Regions from separate parts of the Roseococcus sp. GW821-FHT12F05 genome, predicted to be linked through region 2. Evidence: riboswitches for the same ligand, from Rfam matches in the RefSeq annotation. Region 2 holds a riboswitch; the other holds the start of a gene.
What was found. A riboswitch is a leader RNA that binds a small molecule or an ion and turns the genes downstream of it on or off. The one in region 2 is predicted to bind cobalamin.

Region 1: it holds a riboswitch for cobalamin, as region 2 does, so the genes downstream of both, AC1ROY_RS32545 (DUF1289 domain-containing protein) here and AC1ROY_RS22485 (hypothetical protein) in region 2, are expected to answer to the same signal.

Annotation. Positions count from the first base shown of each region.
Region 1 is NZ_JBXAQB010000023.1:39,663-44,463, forward strand. Features, by position in the region: gene AC1ROY_RS32525 (hypothetical protein) at 29-382, shown strand; gene AC1ROY_RS32530 (5-formyltetrahydrofolate cyclo-ligase) at 330-1,040, opposite strand; gene AC1ROY_RS32535 (group III truncated hemoglobin) at 1,033-1,488, opposite strand; gene AC1ROY_RS32540 (dihydroorotase) at 1,485-2,801, opposite strand; cobalamin riboswitch at 2,893-3,114, shown strand; gene AC1ROY_RS32545 (DUF1289 domain-containing protein) at 3,242-3,448, shown strand; gene metE (5-methyltetrahydropteroyltriglutamate--homocysteine S-methyltransferase) at 3,470-4,801, shown strand, end outside.
Region 2 is NZ_JBXAQB010000010.1:159,020-163,820, reverse strand. Features, by position in the region: gene cobS (adenosylcobinamide-GDP ribazoletransferase) at 1-497, shown strand, start outside; gene AC1ROY_RS22495 (histidine phosphatase family protein) at 494-1,054, shown strand; gene AC1ROY_RS22490 (DUF1636 family protein) at 1,032-1,430, opposite strand; cobalamin riboswitch at 1,481-1,721, shown strand; gene AC1ROY_RS22485 (hypothetical protein) at 1,777-2,556, shown strand; gene AC1ROY_RS22480 (TonB-dependent receptor) at 2,556-4,745, shown strand; gene AC1ROY_RS22475 (ABC transporter substrate-binding protein) at 4,747-4,801, shown strand, end outside.

The DNA.
Region 1 (4,801 bases), on a different contig from region 2:
GGATGTGCGGCACCTGATCCCTCTCCCGATGCTCCTCCTTCTCTTCCTGGGAGGCTGCGACGGCCCGGCGCTGGTCGTGACGGCGGGGGTGAACGTGGCCTCGCTGACCCTGGTGGGGCGGAGCGTGCCGGACATCCTGGTCTCGGGCGTGACGGGGCGGGACTGCTCGATCGTCCGGCTGGACCGGGGGATGAGCTATTGCGCGGCCCGGGAGCCGGCGCCTGGGCCGCCGCCCTACTGCACGCGCAGCCGCGGCAGCGTGGATTGCTGGGTGACCCGGCCGGGGACGATCCCGATGGTCCAGGGCGTGGTGGACGGGCCGGCGAGTCTCAACCCGGCCCAGGAGGCGGACCGGACGGCGCGCTGGCCGGGGCTGTGGTGATGCCCTGCTCGGTGACGATGGCATCCATGGGGATGTCGTGCGGCTGGGGAAAGATGGTCGGCATGGCGGCGCGCGAGGTTCCGACCCCCAGGACCCTGGGCTTCACGGCCATCGCGGCCAGGGTCCGGTCGAAGAAGCCGCCGCCGTAGCCGAGCCGGTAGGCGCCGGGATCGAAGCCGACCACGGGGGCGATGACGATGTCGGGCACGACTTCCGCCCCTTCGGCGGGGACGGGGATGTTCCAGACGTCGCGCGCGAGCGGGGCGCCCGGCCGCCATTCGCGGAAGACGAGGGGCCGGGCCTTCTCCACCACCACGGGAAGGGCGCAGCGGCCGCCGCGGGCGTGGATTCGCTCCAGCCAGGAGCGCAGGTCGGGCTCGCCGCGGAAGGGCCAGTAGGCGCTGACGATGCGGCCGGCGACCTGGCCGATCGCCGAATCCAGCCCGGCGGTGATGCGCTCCGTCTCCTGGCGGCGGGTCTCGGGCTCGACGGCCAGGCGCAGCGAGATCAGCCGCTCGCGCTCTGCCTTGCGCCAGCGGGCGACGTCGCGGCGCTGCTGGGCGTCGGGCTCAGGCGCATGGCCGAGATAGTCGGGGTCGACCTCGTGCAGGAAGCAGGCCGGGGAGGCGTAGTCGTGGAATTCCGGCGGCTCAGCCACGGCGGAACCGCTCCTCCCGGCCGAGCAGCACGCCCTGGCCGGCGGCGATGCCCATCTCCAGGCTCTGCGCGATGCGCTGGGCGCGCTCGATGAAGTGCTCCGCCGCGGCCGGCGGGCAGAGCTCGCGCGCCGTCGCGCCGAAGAGGGCGAGCCAGCGGTCGAAATGCTCGGCGTCGACCGGAAGCGGCAGGTGCTTCTCCATGGGGCTGCCGTGATATTCGCCGGACATCAGCGCGACGGACGACCAGAAGGCGAACATGCGCTGAAGATGCGGCTCCCAGTCGGCGATGCGGGCGGCGAAGACGGGGCCGAGCAGCGCGTCCCTGCGCACCCGCGTGTAGAAGCCGCGCACGAGACGCTCGATCATCGCGGCATCGATGCCGGTGCGCGCGACGATCCCGGCGGTGATTTGCGCGCGTCGCTCGGCGGCGTCGCGCGCCGTGCTCACCGGAAGGTGACCGGCTTGCCGATCGGGGCGCCCAGCACCTCGTCGTCGCGCATCGCGACGTTCCCACGGATGATGGTGCCGACTGGCCAGCCCTGGCAGCGATAGCCGTCGAAGGGCGTCCAGCCGGCGGGGCTGGCGATCCAGTCGTTGGTGATCTCGCGGGACTTCTTCATATCCACCAGCGTGAAGTCGGCGTCGTAGCCGACGGAGAGGCGGCCCTTGTTCACCGCGCCGTAGATCCGCGCGGGGCCGGCGCACATCAGGTCCACGAGGCGCGAGAGGCTGAGGCGGCCGGCGCTCACATGGTCGAGCATCACCGGCACGATGGTCTGCACGCCCGTCAGGCCGGCGGCGGTGTTGGGCCAGGGGCGCTCTTTGGCCTCGCGGGAATGCGGGGCGTGGTCGCTGCCCACCACGTCCACCGTGCCGTTGCGCACGGCGGCCCAGGCGGCCTCGAGGTGGCGCTGCTCGCGGATGGGCGGGTTCATCACCGCATAGCCGCCGAGGCGGTCATAGGCCTCGTCGGTCTGGGTGAGGTGGTTCATCAGCACCTCGACGGAGCAGATGTCCTTGAAATCGCCGAGGTATTCGAGCTCCTCGGCCGTGGACACATGCAGGATGTGCGCGGGACGGCCGGTCTTGCGGGCGAGGGCCATGAGGCGCTTCGTGCCGAGCATCGCGCATTCCACGTCGCGCCAGACCATGTGGTTGCGGTGGGGCATGCCCTCGGTGAAGAGCGGCTTGCGCTCCTGCAGGCGGTACTCGTCCTCGGAGTGGTAGCAGATGCGCCGGCGGCCGGAGCGCATCACGGCCTCCAGCGTCGCGTCGTCCTCGATCAGCAGGTCGCCCGTGGAGGAGCCCGCGAAGACCTTCACCGCGCAGACATTGTCCTCCAGCTCCAGCTCGGCGAGCTCGGCGATGTTCTTCTTCGAAGCGCCGACATAGAGGCCCATGTCGCAATACGCATGCTCCGCCACATAGGCGCGCTTCCAGGCCAGCTGCGCCGAATCGGTGATGGAGGGCGCGGTGTTCGGCATGTCGAAGACCGTCGTCAGGCCGCCGAGGATCGCGGCCTTCGTGCCCGTGGCGATGGTCTCGACCTTCGGGTCGCCCGGCTCGCGCAGATGGACATGCGCGTCGATCAGGCCGGGCAGCACGTGCAGATGCGTGCAGTCGATCACCTGGGCGGCCTCGGCCTTGCCCAGCGCGCCCATGGCGGCGATCCGCCCGCTGCGCACGCCGATGTCCAGCGGCTCGATGCCCCAGGGCAGGACGGCCTGGCCGCCGCGCAGGATGAGATCGAAATGGGGCATCGGGGGGAGAACTCCGCAGGTCGGTAATTGGCCGCAATCTGACGGGTCCGGCGGGGCGCGCAAGACGTGCTTGACTCGGTGAGACATAAGGATATGTTGATGACGTGTTGGTCCGGCGCGAGCCGGTGAAAAGGGAACGCCGTGAGGCTCGTGATGCGAGCCAAGTCGGCGGCTGCCCCCGCAACTGTCAGCGGCGAGCTGGCCTCTCATCGCCCTCGCAAGAGGGCTGGTCACTGGGATCCCGATCCCGGGAAGGCCGAGGGGCGAGTGACGACCCGTGAGCCAGGAGACCTGCCGGCACGCGCGAAACCCAACCGCCGGGGCGGGGTGCCCCCGGACAGGGAGAGACCGACCATGCGCCAAAGCCGCGCCCTGAATGTCCTGAACCGAACACCCTGTCGTGGGCGAATGCGGGCCTGTCCCCAGAAAGCCTGACCGCCATGCCGGCCGTTCCCCGGCCCTCCGAGTCCGATCCGACCTCGCCCTGCCTGCGCATCTGCAAGCTGGATGGGGAGGTCTGCCTCGGCTGCGGCCGCCGTCTCGACGAGATCGTCGCCTGGCCCACGGCTTCCGCCGCGGCCCGGCACGCGATCCTGCGTGCGGCTCGGGCCCGGCTGGCGACTCATCCCGACAGATCCGGGGCCTGAGCGCCCCTTCAGGAGACGACCATGACCGCCTACAACCTGGGCTTCCCCCGCATTGGCTTGCGGCGGGAACTCAAGACCGCGCTCGAATCCCATTGGTCCGGCAGGACCGGCGAGGATTCCGTGCTCGCCACCGCCGCCGAGCTGCGCGCCCGCCACTGGGCGCTGCAGGCCGAGGCCGGCATCGCCATGCCGCCGAGCAACGATTTTTCCCTCTATGACCACGTGCTGGACACGGCCTGCGCCGTGGGCGCCATCCCGCATGGCTATGGCTGGCATCCGGGCGAGGCGGTCTCGCTTGCGACCCGCTTCGCCCTGGCCCGCGGCGGGCGCGGCGACGAGGACGCCTGCTGCGGCGGCCACGGCGCGCCCGCGCTTGAGATGACCAAGTGGTTCGACACGAACTACCACTACCTCGTGCCCGTCTTCGGCAAGGGACAGGAGTTCGCCCCCACCGGCTTCCCCGCCGTCGAGGCCTTCCTGGAGGCCAAGGCGCTCGGCCACATGACGCGGCCGGTGCTGCTCGGTCCGGTCTCCTTCCTGCTGCTCGGCAAGATGGCCGAGGGCGCGGGCGATCCGCTCGACCTGCTCCCCGGCCTGCTGCCTGTCTATGCCGAGACGCTGAAGCGCCTCGCCGCCGCCGGCGCGACCCAGGTGCAGATCGACGAGCCCTGCCTGGTGCTCGACCTCGCGCCGCAGGCCCGCGCCGCCTTCGGCACGACCTATGCCGCGCTGGCCTTGGCCGCGCCGGGCCTCTCGATCCTGCTCGCCGCCTATTTCGGCGATCTCAGGGAGAACCTGGAGACGGCGCTGAACCTGCCCGTCGCCGGCGTCCATCTCGACCTCGTGCGTGCGCCGCAGATGCTGGACGTGGCCCTGCGCCACGCGCCGGCGCGGATGGTGCTGTCCCTCGGCGTCGTGGACGGCCGCAACGTCTGGGCGACGGACCTCTCGCGCGCCTTCCTGAAGCTGCGCTCGGCGGCCGCCTCGCGGCGCTTCGAGCTGCTGCAGGTGGCGCCCTCCTGCTCGCTGCTGCACAGCCCGATCGACCTCGCCGGCGAGACCGGCCTCGATGCCGAGCTCAAGGGCTGGATGGGCTTCGCGAAGCAGAAGCTGGAGGAGGTGGCGCTGCTCGCGCGCGGCCTCGTCGAGGGCCGCGGCGCCATCGCCGAGGCGCTGGACGCCAGTGACGTCCGCCAGGCCGCCCGCCGCGCCTCGCCGCGGCTGCACGACAAGGCGGTGGCCCGGCGCCTCGCGGCGGGAACGCCGGAGGATGCGCGGCGCCTGCCCTTCGCAGAGCGCCGCCTCGCCCAGCGCGCACGGCTGAACCTTCCGGACTATCCGACCACCACCATC
Region 2 (4,801 bases):
GCGACGGGCTCGGCGGCGGCCGCACGCCGGAGGACGTCTTGCGCATCCTGAAGGACAGCCGCATCGGCGCCTTCGGGGCGTTGGGCCTCGGTTTCGGCGTCGCCCTGCGCGCCGGCGGACTGATGGCGATGCCCGATCCTGTGCAGGTCATGATGGTCCTGGTGGTCTCGGGCGCGCTCGGGCGGTTGCTGATGCTCGCCGTGATGGCCGCGGTGCCGCCGGTGCCGGGACGCGAGGGTCTCGGCAGCAGCGTGGCGCCCGCGGCGGACTGGAAGGGCGTCGGCATCGCGGCGCTGCTGGCGGCGCCGGCCTTGCTGCTGGGCGCTTTGGCCGATGCGCGCGCGATGGCGGTCTCGCTGATCCTCGGCGCCGCCTTCCTCCTCTGGTACCGCGCGCTGCTGCGCCGGCGGATCGGCGGCAGTACGGGCGATGCCATCGGCGCGGCCGGCTATGTCGGCATCGTGCTCGCGACGCTGGCCTTCGCGATGGAGCGATGAGGCGCGCGCTGCTGCTGCGCCATCCCGAGGTCGCGCCGCACTGGTCCGGCCGCTGCTACGGGCGCAGCGATGCGGGGCTGAGCCGTGCCGGCCGCGAGCATGCGCGGCGACTGGCCGCACACATCCCCGTGCAGGATTTCGGTCGCGTCGTCGCCTCGCCCGCGCGCCGCGCGCGATGGCTCGGCGGCCTGCTGTCGCGCGGCGTGGAGATCGATCCGCGCCTGGCAGAGCGAGATTTCGGCAAGTGGGAGGGCGTCACCTGGCACGTGATCTGGCGCGCGGAGGGCAATGCGATGGATGGCATGCTCGATGCGCCCGGTACCTTCCGCCCCGGCGGCGGCGAGACCACGAACGAGCTCGCCGCCCGCGTTCTGGAGTGGTGGCACGGCCTTCCAGGCGACGCCGCGGTGCTGGTCGTCGCCCATGGCGGCCCGATCGGCGCGCTGGCGGGCTCGCTGCTCGGCCAGGCCCCGCGCGAGTGGCTCGCCCATGTGCCGAGGCCGGGAGAGGGACTCCTGATCGCAGGCGCCGCGATCAGCCCGTGGAAGGCGCCCTGAGCTCGGGCAGCTCCGGCGGCGGCACGCGGCCCAGCAGCAGCGGCCGGATCGGCTTCGGCCGCTGGTCCTTCCCGACGAAGCCGTCCGGCGCTTCCAGCCAATGCCGCGCGAATTCCAGCAGGTCGTCCGTCGAGGCGTCGGGATCCAGCCCGCCGATCAGCCAGCTCCACCGTCCCGGTCCCGCGAGGGACACCCGGCATCGCGCCGCGCAATTGCCGATGCAAGGTGCCGCCACCACGCGCAGCCCCGCCAGTTCCGGGCGCGCGGCGGCCTCGGCCGCGAGCCGCGTCGCGAAGAGCTCGCCCGCCTTCACCGGCCCGCGCTTCTCGCGGTCCGGATGCGTGCAGGGCGCGCAAACATGCAACAGGGCGGACATGGATTCTCCGTTTCGCTCACGACACCTTGCGCGGCCTCCGGAGCCTTGCCTAGCATCGTCGCCGCAACGGTCCCGCGCGAGCGGGTGAAAAGGGAATGCCGTGAGTCCGCCGGAGGAATGCTCCTCCGCCCCGGACAAGTCGGCAGCTGCCCCCGCAACTGTCAGCGGCGAGACGCTGGCCCATCCGCCCCGCAGATCGCGCGGCGGGCCACTGCGGCGAAAGCCGTGGGAAGGCAGGGCCGGCATCGATGACCCGCGAGCCAGGAGACCTGCCGTTGCCGATGCGCCGAAAGGCCGTCGCAACCCACGAGGATCCGGGCGGGGTGCACCGGGGACAGGTGACGCGATGAGTCCTTCCCCGGCGATGCAGGCCGCTTCCCCCCAACCCATCTGGGCCGACCGCGCCGCGCGTTTCTACGCGCAGGGGATGGACCGCTCGGACTACGGCACGCAGGCCTCGGCGGCGCTGCTCGCCGCGCTCGGCCGGCCCGCGAGCCTGCTCGATCTCGGCGCCGGCGCCGGCCATCCCGCGCAGGGCTGGGTCGCGCCGGAGACGCCCTGGTTCGCCGTCGAGCCCAGCCGCTATCTGCGCGCGCGCCTCGGCCGGCTGTCGCGGACGACACATCGGGGCCTGCGCCCGATCGACGCGCTATGGCAGGAGCTGCCGCCGGTCCCGCCGGTCGAGGTGGCGCTGGCCGCCAATACCTCCGGCCCGCAGGAGGCGCCGGAGGAACTGCTCGGCCTGATGCGCTTCTGCGCCGCGCGCGCTGTCGCCTGGATCGTGCCGGCGCAGCGCGGCCCGAAGCGCTGGTGCCTCTCCGGCGCCTTGCCCGCGCATCTGCATCGCGAGGACGAGCGCCCCGCGGTGGCGTCCATTCTCGCCGCCCTCGGCCCGCAGCGTCAGCCCAGCCGCAGCGCGCTCTTCCCCTGGAGCTTTTCCGCCCGCTTCGAGACGCGTGAAGCGGCCTTCGCGCATTGCGCCATGCAGCTTCGCCTCGCGGCCAGGGACGAGCGCCGCGACGCCCTGGCGGAGCATCTGCGCGTCGCGCTGAAGCCCCTGCCGGATGGGGGCTTCGAGCTCTCCGCCCCGAAACTCTCCGCGCTGCTGATCTGGGACCTCGCCTGATGCGCCGCACCCTTCTCGCCACGGCGGCGATCCTCCCGGCGCTCGGCGCGCAGGCCCAGGAGGTCCGCATCCCCATCACCCTGGACGAGATGGTCGTCACCGCCACGGGCCGGCCGGAGCCGCGCTCCAGCCTGGCCGGCACCGTCCAGGTCATCGACCAGGAGACGATCCGGCGCAGCACCGCGCAGAACATGACGGATCTGCTGGCCGAGAACGCGGTCGGCTTCTTCAGCGAATGGACACCCGGCCAGACCAGCATCAACATCCGTGGGGGTGCGACGGACGGCCAGGGCCGCGACTTCCGCTCGCAGGTGCTGATCCTGGTGAACGGCCGCCGCGCGGGCACGTCGAACCTTTCCAAGCTCAGCCCGGCCGAGGTGGAGCGCATCGAGATCATCCGCGGCCCCGCGAGCGTGGTCTATGGCAGCCAGGCAATCGGCGGCGTGATCAACCTGATCATGCGGGATGGCCGCTCCTCGCCCGGCGGCTTCGCCGAGGTGAGCGGCGGGTCCTGGGGCCTCGCCGAGGGCCGGCTGCGCTACGGCATGAATTTTCGGGACGTGAACGTCACGCCGCAGGGCTCGCCCGCCTACAATGTCCGCGCCGGCGACATGTATGCCGGCATCTCCGGCAGCCGTCGCGACAGCTACCGCGCGGGTGGCGACGGGCCGATCCTGCAGGGCACCGAGTGGAGCCGGGCGGGCGGCGCGGCCGTGCTCGGCGTGGAGACCAATATCGGCCGCATCGGCATCGGTGCCCGGACCGACGGCACCTACAACACCGGCTTCCTCGGCTCGGGCTGGAACACGACCAATCGCGAGGACCGCACCAACCACTCGGCGGACCTCACCCTGGAGGGCGCGACGGCGGATGCGCGCTTCCGCTGGAACCTCCAGGCCTATGCTGTCAGGGACATCGACAACCTGCGCTGGCGCTCGCCCATCATGCGCAGCGCGGCCGGCCTGCCCACGATCGGCACGGACCATGACGACAACCGCCGCGTGCTCGACATCCTGGGCACGCGGCTGCAGCCCTCGATGCGGCTCTGGCAGGGGGCGGAGATCCTGGTCGGGCTCGACCTGGAGCGCTCGGTGCTGCGCTCCACGCGCAACCGCGTCCCGCTGCCCGGCGGCCCGACGGGCCAAGTCTCGCCGATGGACAACAACCAGACCGACATGAATGCCGGTCTCTATACGGAGCTGTCGCAGCAGCTCTTCGACGACCGCGTGACCCTGCGGGCCGGCGTGCGGCAGACCTGGGGCAACACGGCCTTCGATCCCACGCCGAACCTGCCGCTGCAGCGCACGGGCAGCGCCGATTACGATGCGACCACCTGGTCCGCCGGCGCCTCCTACCGGCCGATCCCTTCGGTCGCCCTGCGCGCAAACGCCTCGACCGGTTTTCGTGCGCCGACGGCGACGGAACTCGCGGCGGACTTCACCGCGCTGGGCGGCGGCCGCACCTTCGGCAATGCAAACCTCAAGCCCGAGACCAACCTGCAATACGAGGTCGGCGCCGCCTATTTCCGCCCCGGCTTCCGGGCGGATCTCGCGCTCTTCCAGAACACCATCTCGGACCGCATCATCACCCGTGTCCGCCCGCGCGACAGCACCACCAGCGACTATGCCAACAATGCCGGCGACGTGGTGGTGCGCGGCCTGGAGATGCAGCTGCAGACCGATATAGCGCGGCACCTCGGCATCGAGACCTTCCGCTGGCAGGCCAATGTCAACGCCTCCTGGAACTTCGACATGCGCGACGACGGCGCGGCGGCCACGGCCAATACGCGCAATGTCGAGCGCATGTACCGCTACCAGGCGGGGGTCAGCACGACGGTCGGCCAGCCGCGCTGGGACGTGACCTTGCAGGGCATCCTGCGTGGCCCGGTCTATTACAACACGGAGGAGAACCTGCTGATCCCGCAGGCCGAGCCCTTCCGCGACTACGTCCACCGCAAGGGCGCCTTCTGGGTGTTCAACCTGCGCGGCAGCTTCCAGCCGCTGCCCGAGCGCGCGCCGAACGTCCGCGTCTTCGGCGCGATCAACAACATCCTGGACAAGAACTACCACGCGCTGTTCATCGCGACGGCGTCCAACCCCTTCCTCGGCGATTCGCGCTTCGCCCAGGGCGGGCGCGGCAATTCGGCGCCGGGACGCGAGTTCATCGCCGGCGTGCGGTTCACCTTCTGAGATGCGCCGCCGCGCCCTCCTCGCCGCGCCCTTCCTGCTACCGGCGGGACGGGCGC